2 regions of the Phaeocystidibacter marisrubri genome follow, and region 1 is predicted to be linked to the other one. Evidence: riboswitches for the same ligand, from Rfam matches in the RefSeq annotation. Region 1 holds a riboswitch; the other holds the start of a gene.
What was found. Region 1 has a riboswitch for S-adenosylmethionine ahead of F8C82_RS08035 (OsmC family protein). Riboswitches for the same ligand answer to the same signal wherever they lie in the genome.
Positions count from the first base shown of each region.

Region 1 (4,431 bases):
ATTCATCGATCTGCCAATAGGGGCTTGAAGTCGTTTCTGAAATTCGCGACACTTGGCGCCGTTTAGGAAGTGGACCGCTCCATTTTGAATCTCCACCTCACTACCAACTTGTGTCCAGCCATTCGTCGAAGAGAAATCCGAAGAGAAATCACATTGCGCCCGAGCAGGAGTACACCACAAGAGTGTACTGAGCAGAAGCAAAGCAATGAAGGGAGCGCAAAGTGAGTTAGGTCTCATTATTTTCGAATGTACAGAAATTGGAGGCGAACTCTTGAAAATGAATTAGTCGTCTTAGTGTGTATGTATGTAGATTTAGTAAAAGGCCATTCAACCCTGAACTACGCTGAATCGTTAAGTTGTAAATTCAACGTATGAATCGAGCTCTCCTCTTAGTCCTCTTTTGTATTTCAGTTTATCCAGTTGATGCGCAGGTATTGCTACCCTTTCAAGACCGCGGGCTCTGGGGATATCGGAACGCAAATACCGAATGGGTGATTGAGCCTCAATATGAGTATGCCAACTTCTTTTCAGAGGGGGTGGCACCTGTTCGAATGAATGGATATTATCAATATATCGATGGATCAGGCATCATTGTGTCTTCCATCTTTGAATACGCTTCGACCTTCGAGCATCAACGAGCGAACGTATATGTTGATGGTGGTTGGTGGATCATTGACAGGAATTTTAACCCGATTAACAAAGAGCCGTACAAGAGTATTTCATCGATCGATTCTAATTTCTTCAAGGGGAATTCGGATTCTCAAATCGATATATTCAATAGGGATGGCAAAATCTTGGTTACTTGTTCTTCGTTTCAGCATGTTACATCAGGAAAGTACAGAATAACCACACACGAGGATTCAGTTCCTAAACAACTGTTATTATTTGCTGATGGAACATACCGCATTGAAGTTGCGGACGAGTATGACCACCAACAGTTGACTTGGGATAGTTACCTCCTTTATTCGGAGGATTCTACTTTTTGCATAAATCAATTTGGAGATACCCTGTTTTCATTTTCGCAGAAAGAATATCATTTCCCTCAAGTAGGTGCTTATCAGTTTCCTGTTTCAGTCTATTGGATGCATGATTCCTTGCAAGGTCTTTGGTTAAGTGGATTGAAAGGAGTGATGAATTCACAAGGAGAGTTTACTCCAATTTCTTCTGATTGGAGATATGGAGGTCCCATGATGGGAAATCGTGGATTTGCAAGGATTGAAAACGGAAAGTATGTTTTGGTCAATTCTTTTCACGAAGTGATTTCGAATATGGAGTACGACGAAGTTGCCAGTCCGTTGGAGCGGGAATGGAATAGTGCTCAACCTCTGAACAGCATGGTCAGAAAAGGTCAATTTTGGTGGGTGATTGATAGTGAAGGAGAATTGATACATTCATATGTCGATACGCTCTCCGATATTCACCATTACTTGTATTCTACCACGCTGAATATTGGAGTCTTCTATTCCAATAATGGATGCTATGCTTATCATTTTAGTTCCGATGTGCTTTATGGTCCATTTACCCGGATGTATAGTGTCGAAGAATTGAATGGGGCTTGTGTATTTCTCGGTCCATATGAGAAGGTATTTTTTTTAGAATCTGGAGAAATTGTTTCAGCGGATTCTTTTATCCAATCAAACAGGAGCAATCCGATTAATATCATTTCGCGGTTAGAATTCAACTTTCGTGAAACGCAGAGCGAAAACAGGCTGAATGAAACCAAAGTAGATACTGGAATTCAGGTTCTGATTGATGTTGACCAATGGCAGTGGAGTGTGGATTCAGAGTACCTTGGATATCAGGTGTGGATCGTTAATAATAGTCCTGATTTTCGGTACATCGATCGGGAGAATCAAGAGTTTTCCATGACTATTGAAGCATTGGATATTCGAGATGGCCTTTGGAAACCAATACATGGAGATAGTTTCAAAAGTGTGCCGTCTCTAGACCAGCAGATGATCTATCCTCATGAAAAGTTTTCCTACGTTCTTCCGAGGATGACAGGAGCAATGGAAACTTCGTTGAGATTGAGATTAGACGGAGTCTTTCGCAGAGGTCAAAACCGGAAGTTTGAGTCAAGAGTGGATACTGTGGGGGGAAAGGAAGTAATCTCAATGACGATGTTAATTAATTCTCTCTCCGAGAAAAGTCCTCGTTATCGTCCGGTATACAGCAACGAAATCCCCGTCCGTATCAATCCTCAACAGTTTTGGAGTCGGTCAGTTTTGGAAATGGAATAGGAGATCACGTGATTCCTACTGCTGTGAAATTTGGCAACTTCCTGTTTTTTGCTATACATTTGTCGCTGCTAATACGGCAATACGTTTTTTACATATACTTATCGAGAAAGGTGGAGGGACTGGCCCTGTGAAACCTTAGCAACCCTTGCAATGTGCAAGAAGGTGCTAAATCCATCCTGTGAATCAGGAACAGATAAATCAAAAGAGAACAGAAGCTTCTTTTGACTATTTGTCAGAAGAAGCTTTTTCTTTTTCTACCCGACTCGATACTAATGTGCAGTTAAGATGAAGGTAGAATTAACAAGAACCGACCACTTATTTCAATTTGATGTCACCTCCGAAAATCATTCGGTAAAGGTGACCGCCAACCCCGCTATGAGCGCTCCCGATGCCGTGGGCTTTCGCCCTATGGAGCTCTTACTTTCTTCTCTAGCGAGTTGTCTTTCTATTGATGTCTTGAACATCCTCTATAAACAGCGCCAGAAAGTGGAGTCTTTTGCAGTAAAGGTGGAAGGAACACGCAGCGATCAAATTCCGTCGGTCTTTACCCAAATTGAATTGCAGTTTGAACTGCATGGCGAGATAGAGAATGCCAAAATTCAACGGGCTATCGATCTCGGATTAGAGCGCTATTGTTCCGTGTACCACTCCCTTTCGCCTTCCATCCGTGTAGAATGCTCTTATTCTTTGAACGCATGAGCCAATCGCATTTTGAAACCCTTGCTATCCGCGAACAAATGGAACGCACGGCTCAGAACGAGCATGCTGCTCCACTGTTCCTAACGTCTAGTTTCACTTTTGATTCAGCCGAGGGGGGAGCGGCACTTTTTTCAGGTGAATCCGATGGAAATCTCTATTCCCGATTTTCAAATCCAAACACCTCGGAATTTGCGAGGAAGCTTGCCCACTTAGAAGGATACAATCATGGAATTGCCACTGCTTCTGGGATGGCCGCCGTGTTTACGGCCTTTGCTGCGTTGGTGAAAAGTGGGGATCACATTGTTGCTGCGGCCAATATCTTTGGGAATAGCCTCCATATTTTGCAGGCAATTTTGCCCAACATGGGGGTGGCTTGCACTTTGGTAGAGGTAAACGATAATGCGGCTTTTGAGCAGGCAATTCAGCCGAACACGAAGCTCATTTTCGTAGAGTCGCCAGCAAACCCAACGCTCACTCTTGCTGATTTGTCCTTTCTGGGCAAGCTCTGTGCAGAGAAGGGACTATTGTTTTTAGTAGACAATTGTTTTGCAACACCCTATCTGCAACAGCCCAAAAGATATGGGGCACATTTGGTGATTCATTCTGCAACCAAGTACATCGATGGACAGGGCCGAGTGTTAGGTGGAGCGATTGTGGGCAACGAAACTGAAGTAGGCGCTTGCTACGATTTTATTCGGAGAACTGGAGCCACACTGTCACCTTTCAATGCATGGGTGCTCTCAAAGAGTTTGGAGACGTTGGCCGTTCGAATGGATCGACATTGTAGCAATGCCCAGCTACTGTGCGAATTCCTTAAGTCGCACCCAGAAGTACAAGAGGTCATTTATCCCCATGATATCGATAACCCGCAGTATGAACTGGCAAAAGCACAGATGTCGCAAGGAGGTGGATTAGTGGGGTGCGTTGTTCGTGGAGGTGCAGAGCGTGGAGCGAAGTTTTTAAATGCACTTCAGATGCACTCGTTAACGGCCAACTTGGGAGATACTCGAAGCATTGCGACGCATCCTGCTTCCACTACACACAGCAAACTTTCGAAGGAACAGCAACTGGCTGTGGGGATATCACCGGGGTTTCTGCGGTTTTCCGTAGGTCTGGAGCATCACGAAGACATTATTAACGACGTTGAACGCGCACTTGAAAAATCGAAGTAAGCATGGACTTTATCACTAAAACTATCAATGAACCATGGCCGTGGTATGTAGGTGGGCCACTCATTGGTCTGACTGTAATTCTCCTTCTGGTCATGGAAAAGAAGCAACTCGGAATTTCATCGAGCTTGGTTTATATCTGTTCCGTTGCAACACCCTTTACGTTTGATTACTTCAAGAATCCTGAAAAGATCAAATGGCAATTCTATTTTGTGATCGGTTTGGTGTTGGGGGGCGTTCTCGTTGTGGTTTCATCCGATCACTATCTCGTTAATCTCAACCCAGAAACCGTGAGTGAGCTTGCTCAATTGGGCATTTCGGTG
Region 1 covers NZ_WBVQ01000002.1:143,670-148,100, reverse strand. The annotation lists gene F8C82_RS08045 (gliding motility-associated C-terminal domain-containing protein) at 1-237, opposite strand, end outside; gene F8C82_RS08040 (WG repeat-containing protein) at 372-2,240, shown strand; SAM riboswitch class I at 2,336-2,440, shown strand; gene F8C82_RS08035 (OsmC family protein) at 2,526-2,939, shown strand; gene F8C82_RS08030 (trans-sulfuration enzyme family protein) at 2,936-4,111, shown strand; gene F8C82_RS08025 (YeeE/YedE family protein) at 4,114-4,431, shown strand, end outside.

Region 2 (4,431 bases), on a different contig from region 1:
TACTAGAAGAAATAGCAGAGGGAAGAAGTATTTCATGAGGCGAGAAGTGTTGAGTGAGCGATGTGGCATGAGAAAATTGAAAATTGTAGGAAGGGTGTTTAAGCCATTCGTGGTATGTTCGGAGTGTTAGTGGAGAATGTAATCTTGAGCATTACCCTTAGTTACATCCTTAATCTGAGACTGGGGTTGGGCAATTCCCCAAGGGGCCAGCCCGCTGACCCCACTTTCAAATTAAACAAAATATAGTTGAAAGACGGATTCTCAACAGTCTAAATGAAGAAGTGGATAACTAGCCGTATTTAAACGTTTATCGTACAAGTACAATGCAGCGCTTTTGTACCTTGATGCTGGGGCAGCGGGAGCTGGCCCCGGGCAGGAGCACCCAACTAACTTCATTTCCATTACCGCCCATAATTCTCATTCTAAACCTTTCATCTTTATCCTAAGCCTTTCATCCTTAAGTTTTTAATCTCTTCCTTTCTCCTCCACCTTGCGCTTTACATTTACAACGTTGCTTCCCACTTTGTCTAGCTCTTCATTTCCCTTTTTAATTTTCGTCTAAGTCTTGTTCCCCAACGTTCATGAACATTTACGCTCCAATCTCTAGTGTTCCAATTCACAAACACTAACTAAGCTTCCATTCGCATGTAGTGACTCCTTACATTGTGCATTATCAGCGCATTTGCAACGGAGCCGAGGATTCAATTCCGGAAGGATAAAAGTTTATCAAGTCGAAATGAATCACGTGAACGATAAGCCAGAGAATACTTGAAGTGCAAGTGAAGTCTAGTAGAATGAAGAGAGTACATGGTCAGCCGCTCAATTATTCTAGGGCTTGACAAAGACGAATTTGTAGTACTTCATTACGTTGTTATACAGGAGGTAAGTTCCCGTCATTCCCGATGCAAACTGTTTGATATAGACCAAAGGGATAATTCGCAGTTTGATCAAAGTTTTTAGAAGCAATGGGTATTTCAAGGCAGATTTAGAGCCGCGATCAAAGGTCTTGACATTGGGCAGAATGTTCGGAGTAAGATCCACTTCACTTTCCAACTTCAGTGAGGTAGAATGAACGATGTTTCTCGCTTCAACCAAGCTTTGGTATTCATAGAGGGCAAACCCCCATGTATTGATTTTATAGGCTTCGAGGAATCTTTTATTGGTTAGATCTGCATCATCTGCTATGTAGCCGTCAAAGATGACAATCCGACCATTACTGTTGAGCATTCGAGAAGCCTTTTCAAGCACAGCTGTTAGATCGAGAGAGTGACACAGTGTTTCTACTGCAAAAATCAAATCGTATTTCTCGGAGTCAACTTCTAGCTGATCAAAGTCGGCACAACGGAAGTTTACATTGGACAAATCTTTGGAGCTCTTCTTCGCAAACTTGATACTTTGAGGAGTTAAATCAATCCCACTGAAATGTACATCTGGAAGAGATTGTGCGAGATGAGTGGTATTGAAGCCCATTCCACATCCTAACTCCAACACCTTGGAATAGCCGTGTTTTTCTATCTCAAGACGAACCGTTTCCGCTTGGTACTTGAGCTTATTGGCATGTGAATCTTTTTCAAATTCTATGGGAAGGTGCATGGCTCCCGCTGGAGAATGAAACTTCTTATAGAGGAAAGCACTTTTGTGGTAATACTCGGCAACGGAACGTGGTGAGTTCAAGTTCTCAAAGATGGTACGCTTATCTACAATCTTATAAAGGTTGTTGATATGCTGATCTATGTTGTCGTTCGTCATGCGATTTGAAAGATTCTTTCCACGAAGGAATGACCCTGAAGGTGGAGTGATATTGAGGCTGTAAATATTGAATTTTTTATGCAATCATGGGATGAAAAGGCCTCATTTACGAACGAGGAAGTCGAAAGAATAGATAAAGTAGACTTTTGTTGACATCAATAGAAGACATTCAGTAGATTGTTAATCAGCACTTTAGTAAATACTTCGTCTGAGATTTGGATTTTTCAGTTCTTTATCCTCTATCTTTGCGACATCGTTCTACGACATATTGGCTTATCTAGAAAGGTGGAGGGACATGGCCCTACGAAACCTTAGCAACCTGGCCGCACGGCATAAGGTGCTAATTCCTGTTTCCGCAACAAATATGCGGGAAGAAGATGAGTGAGTGGAGACTTCATTGCACATGCAAATTCGTGAATATCTCTTCTGACTTAATCAGGAGATGACAAGCCGTACCGTTGATTTTCATCAACTCGTGCGGCTTTTGATATTTCCTGTACACCAAAGTTGACTTTGCATTTCTGATAAGCTATGCGTCTTTGAAAAATTTAAAAGAGACAGAAATGCGACTAGAATCACAATGGATTCAACCAACCCAAGGATGTCAGCAGAAGGGCTTGATGAATACGCCCAGCGATCTGAAATCCACATTCAAACAGAGGGATCTCAGAAAGAGCTCAGGCTTGTGGGCGATCCACTGGGAGGGAGGGAATTACAGCAATGTTCCCGTGAAATCACTTTTACAAACGATCTCAAAGAAAGAAGAATGTCGAACAGAAGCTTAAAACTTGGAATCTTTGGTTTCGGCTGCGTGGGCAGCGGACTTTACGAAACGCTGCAAGCCTCAAAATTTAAAAGAGCCGAAGTAGTTCGTATTTGTATTCTCGATCCTTCTAAGCCAAGAACTGCGCCGCGCGATCTCTTCACCACTGTTCCTGAAGAGTTGCTGGACAACGAGGATATTGATGTGATTGTAGAGCTGATAGATGATGCCGAAGCTGCGTATGAAATCGTGACCAGAGCCCTGCGCTCTGGGAAAGATGTGGTTTCAGCAAATAAGAAGTTGGTGGCAGAACATCTCGAAGAGCTTATCCAAATTCAGAGAGAGACTGGAAGGTCGTTTTTGTATGAAGCAGCTTGTGCGGCCTCTATTCCCATCATTCGAAATTTGGAAGAGTACTACGATAATGATTTGGTTCAGAAAGTAGAGGGAATCTTAAATGGATCTACCAACTACATTTTGTCAGCCCTTCAGAATGGTGGAGATTTTGATTCGGTTTTGAATGAGGCGCAAGAGGCAGGTTATGCAGAATCCGATCCTACGCTGGATGTGGATGGATGGGATGCGAAGTTTAAATTGACACTCCTTATCGCGCATTCATTCGGGTTGGTTGTTCCTCCTTCTAGTGTTCCACACCATGGAATCCGCTACATAACACCTCGCTTACAACGCATTGCAAGAGAGAGAAATCAGCGGATTAAACTGATTGCTCGATGTTGGAAGGAAGACGATAGAGTTCGTGCTTATGTGCTTCCAAGCTTTGTAGATTCAGATGAAGAGCTTTTCGCAGTAAACGATGCCTTGAACGGTGTTGTGGTGGAAGGAGCGTTTTCAGAGCGACAGTATTTTAGAGGAAAAGGAGCTGGCAGTTTACCAACGGGTGCAGCAGTGTTGAGCGATATTTCAGCTCTTACCTATGACTACCGGTATGCCTACAAAAAACTAAACAGTGATTTAGAGTTTGAAAATGATTTTCCGGTTTGTGTTCATTTGAATGGAAATCAATCTGGACCTCTTCCTATCTATGCTTTTGAAGAGGTATTCGGTACATTTAGATCGGTAAAGGAATCTTATGTAGAAGGGCGAATTGGAATTCGCAACCTGTTGGAATTACTAGAGACAGGCCTTTGGTCGGCAGCCCTTCTTTCGGAACAGACTTTACAAAGCCTCGAGCAAGATCAGAGTTCAATTTTAGCAGTATCTCATTAAATGAATAGATCAGACCAGCTTTACGATATCGCTCGTAAGCGCATTCTTGTGCTTGATGGAGCCATGGGGACGATGATTCAACGTCACAAACTCTCTGAAGAAGATTTTCGCGGTAACCAGTTTGCGGATTGGAACCAGCCGCTTCAAGGGAACAATGACCTGTTGTCTATAACTCAGCCCGATATCATTCGTGACATCCATCGTGCTTATTTTGAAGCGGGAGCTGATCTCGTAGAGACCAATACCTTCAATTCCAATCGAATTTCACAGGCCGATTATGGTCTGGAAGAAGAAGTGCGAAACATCAATATCGCATCTGCTAAACTTGCTCGTGAAGTGGCAGACGAATTATCGACACCAGAACGACCACTTTTTGTTGTGGGATCTATAGGTCCCACAAACCGCACTGCATCTTTATCTCCAGACGTAAATAATCCGGGCTTCAGGGCGATAACTTTTGATGAACTGGTGGAGAATTATACTGAACAAGTGGATGCCTTGCTTGAAGGAGGTGTCGATTTGTTGATGGTGGAAACCGTATTCGATACCTTGAATGCGAAGGCTGCCCTTTTCGCCATTCAAGATGTTTTCGCTGAGAGAGGAGTTGAAGTTCCCATCATGGTATCTGGCACCATTACAGATGCTTCAGGAAGAACGCTGAGTGGTCAAACGGCGGAAGCTTTCTTGATTAG
Region 2 covers NZ_WBVQ01000001.1:843,299-847,729, forward strand. The annotation lists gene F8C82_RS03810 (YARHG domain-containing protein) at 1-36, opposite strand, end outside; gene F8C82_RS03815 (class I SAM-dependent methyltransferase) at 829-1,749, opposite strand; SAM riboswitch class I at 2,020-2,133, shown strand; gene F8C82_RS03820 (homoserine dehydrogenase) at 2,351-3,739, shown strand; gene F8C82_RS03825 (homocysteine S-methyltransferase family protein) at 3,740-4,431, shown strand, end outside.
Region 2: linked by a shared signal. The riboswitch ahead of F8C82_RS03820 (homoserine dehydrogenase) and the one ahead of F8C82_RS08035 (OsmC family protein) in region 1 are both predicted to bind S-adenosylmethionine.